Regions from separate parts of the Bradyrhizobium sp. S3.12.5 genome, predicted to be linked through region 1. Evidence: riboswitches for the same ligand, from Rfam matches in the RefSeq annotation. Region 1 holds a riboswitch; the other holds the start of a gene.
What was found. A riboswitch is a leader RNA that binds a small molecule or an ion and turns the genes downstream of it on or off. The one in region 1 is predicted to bind glycine.

Region 1 (5,557 bases):
AGGATGGCGATCGAGAGCAGCAGGCCCGGCCAGAAGATCAGCGTCGGCTTGAGCTGAAAATACTGGCGGCCCTCGGCCATGATGTTGCCCCAGGTCGGCGTCTCCGGCGAGATGCCGGCGCCGAGGAAGGAGAGGATGGCCTCGGTGAGGATGGCGGAGGCGCAGACATAGGTGCCCTGGACGATCAGCGGCGCGATCGTGTTCGGCATCAGATGCCGCCACATGATTTTTGGCAGCGACGAGCCGACCGAGATCGCCGCTTCGACATAAGGCTCTTCGCGCGCCGACAGCACCACCGAGCGCACCAGGCGCGCCACGCGCGGGATCTCGGGAATGGTGATCGCGATCAGCACGGTCCAGATGCTGGCGCCGGACAGCGAAACCACGGCGATGGCGAGCAAGATGCTCGGCATCGCCATCAGGCCGTCCATGACGCGCATCAGGACGGAATCGATCAGCTTGAAGAAGCCGGAGACAAGACCGATCGCAAGGCCAATGACGATCGAGAGGATCGCCGAGCCGATGCCGATCAGAAGCGAGATTCGGCCGCCATAGATGACGCGCGACAGCAGGTCGCGGCCGTAGGCGTCGGTGCCGAGCAGGAATTGCGCCGAGGAGGGCTTCAGCCGCAGTGACGGTGCAAGCTGGATCGGATCATGCGGCGCGATCAGCGGCGCCAGGACCGAGATTAGCACGATCAGCGCGAGCAACACCGTCGCCGTGGCGATGATCGGTGTCGAGGTGAGGAAGCCGAAACGCGGCCGCAGCGGCGACGTGATCGGAATGGATGACTGGGGAAGGGTATCGACTGACATTTTGTTGTTGTCCTAGCCTCAGTACCGGATCCGGGGATCGAGCAGCGTGTAGGCGACGTCGATCAGGAGATTGACGACGACGTAGATCAGCGAGGTCAGCAGGATCATCGCCTGGATCACCGGATAGTCGCGCGCCAGCACCGCATCGACGGTGAGGCGGCCGATGCCTGGGATGTTGAACACGCTCTCGGTCACGACGACGCCGGAGATCAGTAGCGCGAAGCCGGTACCGATCACGGTGATCACGGGCACAGCGGCGTTGCGCAGCGCGTGCCGCATCATCACCGCGACCTCGTTGATGCCCTTGGCGCGTGCCGTTCGCACGTAATCTTCGCCGAGCACATCGAGCATCGCCGCGCGCGTCATGCGCGCGATCAGCGCGATGTAGATGAAGGAGAGCGCGCAGGTCGGCAGGATGATGCGCTCGAAGAAGGCGCCGAAGCCGGTCGAGATGCTCTTGAAGCCCTGCACCGGCACCCAGCGCAGGTCGATCGCAAAGACCTCGATCAGGACATAGCCGACCACGAACACCGGCACCGAGAAGCCGAGCACGGAGAGGCCCATCACGAAACGGTCGATCCAGGTGCCGTGCTTCCAGGCCGCGATCACCCCCAAGGGCACGGCGACGATGACGGCGAGGATGATGGTCGACAGCGCGATCGAGATCGACGGCTCGACGCGCTGGCCGATCATCTTCATGACCGGCAGGTTGGAGATCAGCGACGTGCCGAGATCGCCGTGCAAGAGCTTGCCGACCCAGGTGATGAACTGCACGATCAGCGGCTCGTTGAGGCCGAGCGAGGCGCGAATCCGCTCCAGCCGCTCCGGCGTCGCATTGTCGCCGGCGAGGATCGCGGCCGGGTCGCCGGGCGTCAGCCGCAGCAACAGGAACACGAACAGCGCGACGACGCCCATCACGGGCACCGCAGCCAGAACGCGGCGAATGAGATAACCTAGCATGAACCTATCTCCGGCTGCGGAACTTGCGACGCCCAGAGGGCACCCGTGGATTCGATCGTGTCTATCATGCGTGCCTGTCGTTCGGGCTGGAAAAGCCGGCCGGAGAACCGTCGTCTCGGGGCAAATTGTGTGCCAAGGGCAGGGCGGTCGCAAGAGGCCGCCCCGCATCGGTTTTGCGACCACTCAGGATGCACAGCGCATCTCGCGCTCAACCGCAAGTTCGCCCCGAAGCGAAGGGACGGTTGGCGGCGCATTGAGCCCGCGCCAGCCGTCGATGGTTGCGGCAATCATTTGCGCGGTCGCGGCCGATAACGTCCAGCCGAGATGGCCGTGGCCGGTGTTGAAGAACACGCCGGGCATCCGGCCTGCTCGCACCACCGGCATCATGTCGGGCATCATCGGACGCAGCCCGGCCCACGGAATAATGCGAGACGTCTCGACCGCCGGGAAATTGCTGCGCACCCAGTCGATCAATGGCTGCACGCGGTCGGCGCGGATGTCGCGGTTGAAGTCGTTGAACTCGGCCGTGCCGGCAACGCGAAAACGATCCGCGCCGAGCCGGCTGGTGACGATCTTGGCGGCTTCGTCGAGCAGGCTGACGGTCGGCGTCGCGCTACGGCTTTCGTCGGTATCGAGGTGCACGGTGATCGAATAGCCCTTCACCGGATAGACGTTGACGCGCTCGTCGAGCATGGCGGCGAAGTGACGGCTGGCAACGCCGGCGCAGACCACGACGCCATCAACCTTCAGCACGCCGCGCGCGGAGGCGACCGCGTCGCTTGCGGACAGATCAGCCCAGCCGATGACAAAGCCTCCGCCGGCCGGGGCGACGGAATCGATATTGGCCTCATGGATGAAGGTTGCGCCGCGACGCTTGCAGGCGTCCGCCAGCCCGCGCGTGAACTTATGAATGTCGCCGGTCGCATCCGACGGCGTGTAGAAGCCGTAATAATCCTTGCGCAGCGTCGGCTCGATCGTGCGGATTTCCTCCGAAGTCACCGGGCGCCGATCGAGCCCACCTTCCTGCAGCAGTGCGTTGACGCGCAGGCCGGACTCGAAACCCTTCCTGTCGTTATAGATATGGAGGATGCCGCGACGTTCGAGATCGAAGTCGATGCCTTCGCGTGCCGCAATCTCGAACAGGTGCTTGCGGGCTTCGATCGCGAGCCGCGTGGTCAGAATCGTGTTGGCGCGGTAGTTTCCGATATTGGCGACGAACTCGCTCATCCAGGAATATTTGTGCCAGTTCGGCCGCGGGTTCATCAGCAGCGGCGCGTCGCGCCGGAACATCCAGCGCAGGCCTTTCAGGATCGTGGCGGTGCTATTCCACACCTCGGCATTGCTGGCGGAGAGCTGCCCGCCGTTCGCAAACGAGGTCTCCATCGCGGCGTAGCGATGCTTGTCGAGCACCGTCACCTCAAAGCCGCGTTCGAGCAGGGCATAGGCAGTCGTTACGCCGGTGATGCCGGCGCCAATGATGGCGATATGAGTCATGATGAAGTCGGGGCTCCCGTGAGTTAGAGTCGGCTAACCGCCGGCCCGAAAGCCGTTGGCGGCGCCCCATCTGTCACGGTTACCTGAGAGCTTGATCCGACACGGACCTCGGCGAGGGCGGACCTCACAAGGCCAATACGGACTATCCCCTTCGGTGGACGTCACGATGTCTCATTCGTGCCGTCTCTCTCCAGATCGTCCTGACGATACAGTCCTTTTGCCTGAGAGTTTCCGGGGCGGTTGCTCCGTCGGCGCCGCAATGAAAGCTGGAAGCCTTCATTGCGATCTCTCCCGCATCGTCGCGTGGACCATCGAGCAGTACGATGCGCCTTATTTTTAGACAAGGCTAAATTTGAACCGCGCCTGCCAACGCATTGTGCAGTGCGAAGTTGATTCAATTACTCCAGCGTCGCAAGCAACCCAGCCATCAAGCGCCCGCGTTCAACCAGGCTCTCGACCTCGATGAACTCCTCGAGCGTGTGGCCATTGCCGCCGCGCACGCCGAGACCGTCGAGCGTCGGAATTCCCATCGCGCCCGTAAAGTTGCCGTCGGAGCCTCCGCCGGAGCTCGCATGCGGTAATTCCGCGCCGAGAGATTTGGCGATGCCGCGCGCCTTTTCATACAGCGCCATGGTGCCGGCATCCGCCTCCCACACCGGCCGCGTCACGCCACGCGTCACCTTGAAGTTGACGTCGTTCGCGGTGCCCGACAGGGCCAGCATCCGCTCGACGCCGCGGTCGAGATCGGCCTGGCGCTTCGCCATGGAGAGCGCTTCGCCGGTGGCAGTCGTTGCAACGCAGTTGACCCACTGCCCGCCATGCACGACGCCGACCGAGAAAGTGCAGTCTTCCGTCGTCATCGCGTCGATCGCAAGAATCTGCCTTGCCATCTCGCGGATTGCCGAGCGTCCCGCCGATAGGGTCGCGCCGGCGTGGCTCGGCCGCCCCGTCGCTTCCAGATTGAATCGCGCGATGGCGTAACGTCCGGTCGTGACGCCGTTGTCGGCGCGGCCGGGCTCGGGCACGAGCACATATTTGTTGCGCGCAGCTTCCGCCTCGATGATGTCGCGCGTCGAGGGCGTGCCGACTTCCTCGTCCGGCGTAAACAGGATGGTGACCGGCAGCGGCGTGGTGAAGGACGCGCGCGCCAGCTGCCGGATCGCTTCCAGCGAGAGATAGTTGCCGCCCTTCATGTCGTAGATGCCCGGGCCGTAGCACTTATTGCCCTCGCGCCGCCATTTGAGCTTCTCGATGGTGCCGACCGGGTGGACGGTATCCACGTGCCCGGCGATCAGGATGCCCGGCTCGCCCTGCTTTGGATGCGGGAAGCGCGCGCGGACGACGCCGCCAAAGCCCTGACGGCCGGCGATGCGCTCGATGGTCGCACCCATGATCGCCATATCCCGCGCTGCGATATCGAGCATACGGTTGACCGCTCCTGCGTCCCAGGTCGGGCTCTCGCATTCCACCCAGGTGCGCAGGCCCTCGAGCATCGCCTCGGAATCGAAGGGAAGATTGGCTGGATTCATCTTGATGTCTCTCAAGCTTCAAAAGATGGAATGCGCATTGCATCGGCGCGGGCAGGACAAGCGGGAAGAGTTGTAGAGCCAAACCGGTCATTGTGGAGCCCGTGCGCGCGATGCCATGGGCTGCACCGAAACCGGATTGACGCGCTCAACACTGTCTGCAAGTCTCGAAAAGATAAAGGCATTGCATGAGGTTAGTTCGCCTAAGGAACGAACCGAATGCCCAACCAATAACCTGCCTTTGAACAGTTTCACGCCAGGAGAAACTTTCTATGTTGAGCTTGATGCGCCGGGGGCGACGCGCGTTCGCCTCCACACTCGCGCTGTCGGTCGTCGCGCTTGCGACGGCGATGGCCTCGCCGGTGTTTGCGGCCGGCAAGACCATCACCGCGGTGATGCATTCGGATCTGCGCATCATCGATCCGATCTTCACCACCGCCTACATCACGCGTGACCATGGCTACATGGTCTATGACACGCTGATCACGACGGATGCGAACTTCAAGATCCAGCCGCAGATGGCGGACTGGAAGATCTCGGACGACAAGCTCACCTACACCTTCACGCTGCGCGATGGACTGAAGTGGCACGACGGCGCGCCGGTGACGGCGGAAGACTGCGTCGCCTCGCTGAAGCGCTGGGCCGCCGTCGACGGCATGGGCCAGCAGATGATGACCTTCACGGCCAGCATCGAGGCGACCGACGCCAAGACCATCACGCTGAAGCTGAAGGAGCCGTACGCGCTCGTGCTGGAATCGATCG
Region 2 (5,557 bases), 140 kb from region 1:
GGGCCGCCGCCGCCATGCGGGATGCAGAAGGTCTTGTGCAGATTGAGATGGCTGACATCGGCGCCGTAATCGCCGGGCCTGCTCAGGCCGACCTGCGCGTTGAGGTTGGCGCCGTCGAGATAGACCTGGCCGCCGTGGCCATGCACGATGTCGCAGATCTCGCGAATGTGCTGCTCGAACACGCCGTGGGTCGAGGGATAGGTGATCATGACCGCGGCAAGGTCGTTCGAATGCTTCTCCGCCTTGGCGCGGAGATCTTTGACGTCGACGTCGCCATTGGCCTCGCAGGCGACCACCACCACGTCCATGCCGACCATCGCGGCCGAGGCCGGGTTGGTGCCGTGGGCGGAGGAGGGGATCAGGCAGATCTTGCGATGCGCCTCGCCGCGCGCCGCATGATAGCCGCGGATCGCGAGCAGGCCGGCATATTCGCCTTGCGCGCCGGAGTTCGGCTGCAGCGAGATCGCGTCATAGCCGGTGATGTCGCACAGCCACTGCTCCAGCCGCGCGAACAGCGCGTGATAGCCCTTGGCCTGCTCGCGCGGGGCGAACGGGTGCAAGGATGCGAATTCCGGCCAGGTCAGCGGCATCATCTCGGTGGTCGCGTTCAGCTTCATCGTGCACGATCCCAGCGGAATCATCGCGCGGTCGAGCGCGAGGTCGCGATCGCTGAGCTTGCGCATGTAGCGCAGCATCTCGGTCTCCGAGCGATGGGCGTGGAATACGGGATGGGTGAGGAAGGCGGTGGTGCGCTTCAGCGCCTCCGGCAGCGCCTCGCGCGTGGTCGCGTCGATCTCGGCGTAGGAAAGCTGGCCGCCGAACGCGCGCCAGACCGCTTCGACGGTGGCGGGCGTGGTGGTCTCGTCGAGTGCGATGCGGAGCGCGCTTTCACCGACGCCGAGATTGATCTTCTCCGCGGTCGCGCGCGCGATGACCTCGGCGCGCTTGGCGCCGGCATCGACGCTGAGCGTGTCGAAGAAGGCTTCGCTGGTCAGAGCAAAGCCGAGCTTGCGCAGGCCGGCCGCGAGCACGGCGGCGCGGCGATGCACATTGCGCGCGATCTGCGCGAGGCCCTCGGGGCCGTGATAGACCGCATACATCGCGGCGATCACGGCGAGCAGCACCTGCGCGGTGCAGATGTTGGAGGTCGCCTTCTCGCGGCGAATGTGCTGCTCGCGGGTCTGCAGCGCGAGCCGATAGGCAGGCATCCCGCGCGAGTCGACGCTGAGGCCGACGATGCGGCCGGGCAGCGAGCGCTTCAGCGCATCGCGCACCGCCATATAGGCGGCGTGCGGGCCGCCATAGCCCATCGGCACGCCAAAGCGCTGCGCCGAGCCGATCGCGATGTCGGCGCCGAGCTCGCCGGGCGAGGCAAGCAGCGTTAGCGCCAGCAGATCGGCGGCAACGATTGCGAGCGCGCCCTTGGCCTTCAGCGCCGCGATCGCGGGCCTGAGGTCGCGCACCGCGCCGGATGATCCCGGATATTGCAGCAGCGCACCGAGCACGTCACACTTCGCGAGATCGGTGAGGGGATCGCCGACCACCAGCGACCAGCCGAGCGGCTCGGCGCGGGTGCGCATCACCGCGAGTGTCTGCGGATGCACATCCTTGTCGACGAAGAAGGCTTTCGCCTCGACCCGCGAATGCCGTTCCGCAAGCGCCATGGCTTCGGCCGCAGCGGTGGCCTCATCGAGCAGCGAGGCGTTGGCGACGTCGAGCCCGGTGAGGTCGCAGATCATGGTCTGGAAGTTGAACAGCGCTTCCAACCGGCCCTGGCTGATCTCGGGCTGATAGGGCGTGTACGCCGTGTACCAGGCGGGGCTTTCGAGGATGTTGCGCTGGATCACCGCGGGCAGGATCGTGCCGGAATAGCCCTGGCCGATCAGCGAGGTGAAGACCTGGTTCTGACGCGCGAGCTCGGCCATGTGCGCGATCGCCTCGGTCTCGCTCAAGGGCTTGCCGAGATCGAGCGGGGCGGCCTGCCGGATCGAGGCCGGCAGCGTCTCCGCCATCAGTGCGTCGACGCCCTTTGCGCTGACGGTCTCGAGCATTGCGCTGACATCGCGCGCCGACGGGCCGATGTGGCGGCGAACGAAACTGGCGGTGTCGCCATTGGATTTGCGGTGCGCGGTCATCATGGGTCCTCGCTTTAGATTATCTGTCGTCGGCGTCATGCCCCGCGAAGGCGGGGCATCCAGTACACGCAGGCGTCACGGCTTGAGCAGAGGAGCCGCGGCGTGCTGGATCGTCCGCCTCCGCGGACGATGACACCGAATATGAGGTCAAAGTTCTCGTCATCTCACGCCGTGTGTGCCTTGTAGGCGGCTTCATCCATGAGGCCGCCGAGCTCGCTCTTGTCGGCAATCCTGATCTTGAAGAACCAGGCTTTGCCTTGCGCATCCGAATTGACCAGCGCCGGCTCGCTCGCGAGATCGGGGTTGGTCTCCAGCACCTCGCCGGTCACAGGCGCGTAGACGTCGGAGGCGGCCTTCACCGATTCCACGACGGCTGCGGCTTCGGCCTTCTTGAGGACGCGGCCGAGCTTGGGCAGCTCGACGAACACGACGTCGCCGAGCTGCGACTGCGCGTAATCGGTGATGCCGACAGTGGCGACATCGCCCTCGATCGCGAGCCATTCGTGGTCGGTGGTGTACAGTGTCGTGGTCATTTTCTTAAAGTCCTCAGCGTTTGTAGGTGTTTTTCACGAAGGGCATGGCGGCGACGGTGAGCGGCAGACGTTGCGCGCGCACCTCGGCAAAGAGTTTTGTGCCGAGCGCGCTCAGGCTTGTGGGCACATAGCCCATCGCGACCGGCGCATTCAGGCTCGGGCCGAAACCGCCCGAGGTGACCTTTCCGATCGGCTCGCCGCCAGCGCTATCGGCAAACAGCAGCGCGCCTTCGCGCACCGGCGCGCGGCCCTCAGTGCGCAGGCCGACGCGGCGGCGGGATGCGCCGTGATCGAAATGAGCGAGGATCTTTTCGGCTCCGGGAAAACCGCCGGCGCGGGCGCCGCCGCTGCGGCGGCTTTTCTGCACCGACCATTCCAGCGCGGCCTCGACCGGCGTGGTCGCAGTGTCGATGTCGTGGCCGTAGAGGCAGAGGCCGGCTTCCAGCCGCAGGCTGTCGCGGGCCCCTAAGCCGATCGGCATCACGTCAGGATTTTCCAGCAGCGTCCTGGCCAGGCGCTCGGCATCCGCAGCGGGCACCGAAATTTCAAAACCGTCCTCGCCGGTGTAGCCGGAACGCGAGACAAAGCAGGCAAGCCCGGCGACCTGATGCGGGCCGGCGTCCATGAACTTCATGGCGGGCGCCTCTGCACACAATTTCGCCAGTGCAGCCTCGGCCTTCGGGCCCTGTAAGGCGATCAGCGCGCGATCGGCGAGCGAATCGATGACGCAGGCGTCGGAGAGATTGGCGCGCAGATGCGCCTCGTCCTCGGCCTTGCAGGCGGCGTTGACGACCAGGAACAAATGATCGCCGAAATTGGCGACCATCAGGTCGTCGAGAATGCCGCCATCCGCATTGGTGAACTGGGCGTAGCGCTGCCGCCCCTGTGCAACCGCGACGATATCCTGCGGCACCAGCCGCTCCAGCGCGCGGGCGGCGTCCTCGACCTTGCCCGACTTCGGCCGAAGCGCGATCTGGCCCATGTGGGAGACGTCGAACAGGCCGGCCTGGTTACGGGTCTGGAGGTGCTCTTTCAGGACGCCCGCGGGGTACTGCACGGGCATGTCATAGCCCGCGAACGGCACCATCTTGCCGCCGAGCGACACATGGAGGTCGTAGAGGGGGGTACGTCTCAGGGAGTCTCGGTCGTCGCGCACTGACATCACAGGGGCCCTCGGCGGTTCCCCGGGGACGATTCCCCTGAGGACACCAATCGAAGCCCCATCTGTCGCTGTGCCTGAGAGTATTATCCCGTCGGCGGACGCAGTCCGGGCCTTAAGCCCGTCGGCGCCTCTTTCCAGATGTCGTCAAAGCCACGCGGTCCTTTTGCCTGAGAGTTTCCGGGGCGGTTGCTCCTTCGGCGCCGGCTACCCAAAGCCGGTCTCTCCCGACGTGGCCGTACGATACAGATGGGTACAGACCACAGCCCGGCCAAGCCTGTCAACGCGCCCTTTGCGGCTTTCCAACGGGATTGCAACGGGATCGCAACGGGATTGCGCGACTGCGGCAACCCTCTGATCTCTCTGCACAGTTTCTGGACAGCGAAGCTGGCCTTGTCTAAAAGCGCTTTGGCCCGCAGATATCAGCCGAATCCCAGGTTTGGACGGCAAGGAAGCGGGTCCAAGCACACCCGATTGGATGAACATGAGCGGCGTCAACGAGATCAGGTCGACCTTTCTGAACTTCTTTGCCGAGAACGGCCACGAGATCGTGTCGTCCTCGCCATTGGTGCCGCGCAACGACCCGACGTTGATGTTCACCAATGCCGGCATGGTGCAGTTCAAGAACGTTTTTACAGGTGTCGAGAAGCGGCCGTATCAGCGCGCCACCACTTCGCAGAAATGCGTGCGCGCCGGCGGCAAGCACAACGACCTCGACAATGTCGGCTACACCGCGCGCCATCTCACCTTCTTCGAGATGCTCGGCAACTTCTCGTTCGGCGACTACTTCAAGGAGCGCGCGATCGAGCTGGCCTGGAAGCTCATCACGAAGGAGTTTGGGCTGAACAAGGACAAGCTGCTCGTCACCGTCTACCACACCGACGACGAGGCGCACGGGCTCTGGAAGAAGATCGCCGGCTTCTCCGACGACCGTATCATCCGCATCCCGACCTCGGACAATTTCTGGGCAATGGGCGACACCGGCCCGTGCGGCCCGTGCTCGGAGATCTTCATCGACCGCGGCGATCACATCTGGGGCGGCCCTCCGGGCTCGCCGGAAGAGGACGGCGATCGCTTCCTCGAATTCTGGAATCTCGTCTTCATGCAATACGAGCAGGTGACGAAGGAGGAGCGCGTGGATCTGCCGCGTCCCTCGATCGACACCGGCATGGGCCTGGAGCGCATGGCCAGCATCATGCAGGGCGTCGACAGCGTGTTCGAGACCGACCTGTTCCGCCACCTGATCGATGCGACGTCGTCCGCGCTGGGCCACGGGCCGAACGAGCAGACGGTGGCCTCGTTCCGCGTCATCGCCGACCATTTGCGCTCTTCCGCCTTCCTGGTCGCGGATGGCGTGCTGCCCTCCAACGAGGGCCGCGGTTACGTGCTGCGCCGGATCATGCGCCGCGCGATGCGCCATGCGCAGCTGCTCGGCGCGAAAGAGCCGCTGATGCATCGCCTGGTCTGGGCGCTGGTCCGCGAGATGGGCCAGGCCTATCCCGACCTGATGCGCGCCGAGAATCTGATCGAGGAAACGCTGCGGCTGGAAGAGACCCGCTTCCGCAAGACGCTGGTGCGCGGTCTCGCCATTCTCGACGAGAAGAGCGCGTCCTTGAAGAACGGCGACATGTTCGACGGCGACGTCGCCTTCACGCTCTACGACACCTACGGCTTCCCGCTGGACCTGACCCAGGACGCGCTGAAGTCGCGCGGCATCGGCGTCGACCAGT

Region 2: it holds a riboswitch for glycine, as region 1 does, so the genes downstream of both, gcvT (glycine cleavage system aminomethyltransferase GcvT) here and ABIC09_RS09105 (D-amino acid dehydrogenase) in region 1, are expected to answer to the same signal.

What each region holds. Positions count from the first base shown of each region.
Region 1 covers NZ_JBEPRF010000005.1:234,482-240,038, forward strand. Annotated here, with positions in the region: gene ABIC09_RS09095 (ABC transporter permease) at 1-815, opposite strand, end outside; gene ABIC09_RS09100 (ABC transporter permease) at 834-1,775, opposite strand; gene ABIC09_RS09105 (D-amino acid dehydrogenase) at 1,959-3,269, opposite strand; glycine riboswitch at 3,338-3,465, opposite strand; glycine riboswitch at 3,469-3,573, opposite strand; gene ABIC09_RS09110 (M20/M25/M40 family metallo-hydrolase) at 3,668-4,798, opposite strand; gene ABIC09_RS09115 (ABC transporter substrate-binding protein) at 5,068-5,557, shown strand, end outside.
Region 2 covers NZ_JBEPRF010000005.1:89,526-95,082, forward strand. Annotated here, with positions in the region: gene gcvP (aminomethyl-transferring glycine dehydrogenase) at 1-2,135, opposite strand, end outside; gene gcvH (glycine cleavage system protein GcvH) at 2,300-2,668, opposite strand; gene gcvT (glycine cleavage system aminomethyltransferase GcvT) at 2,682-3,830, opposite strand; glycine riboswitch at 3,977-4,067, opposite strand; gene alaS (alanine--tRNA ligase) at 4,312-5,557, shown strand, end outside.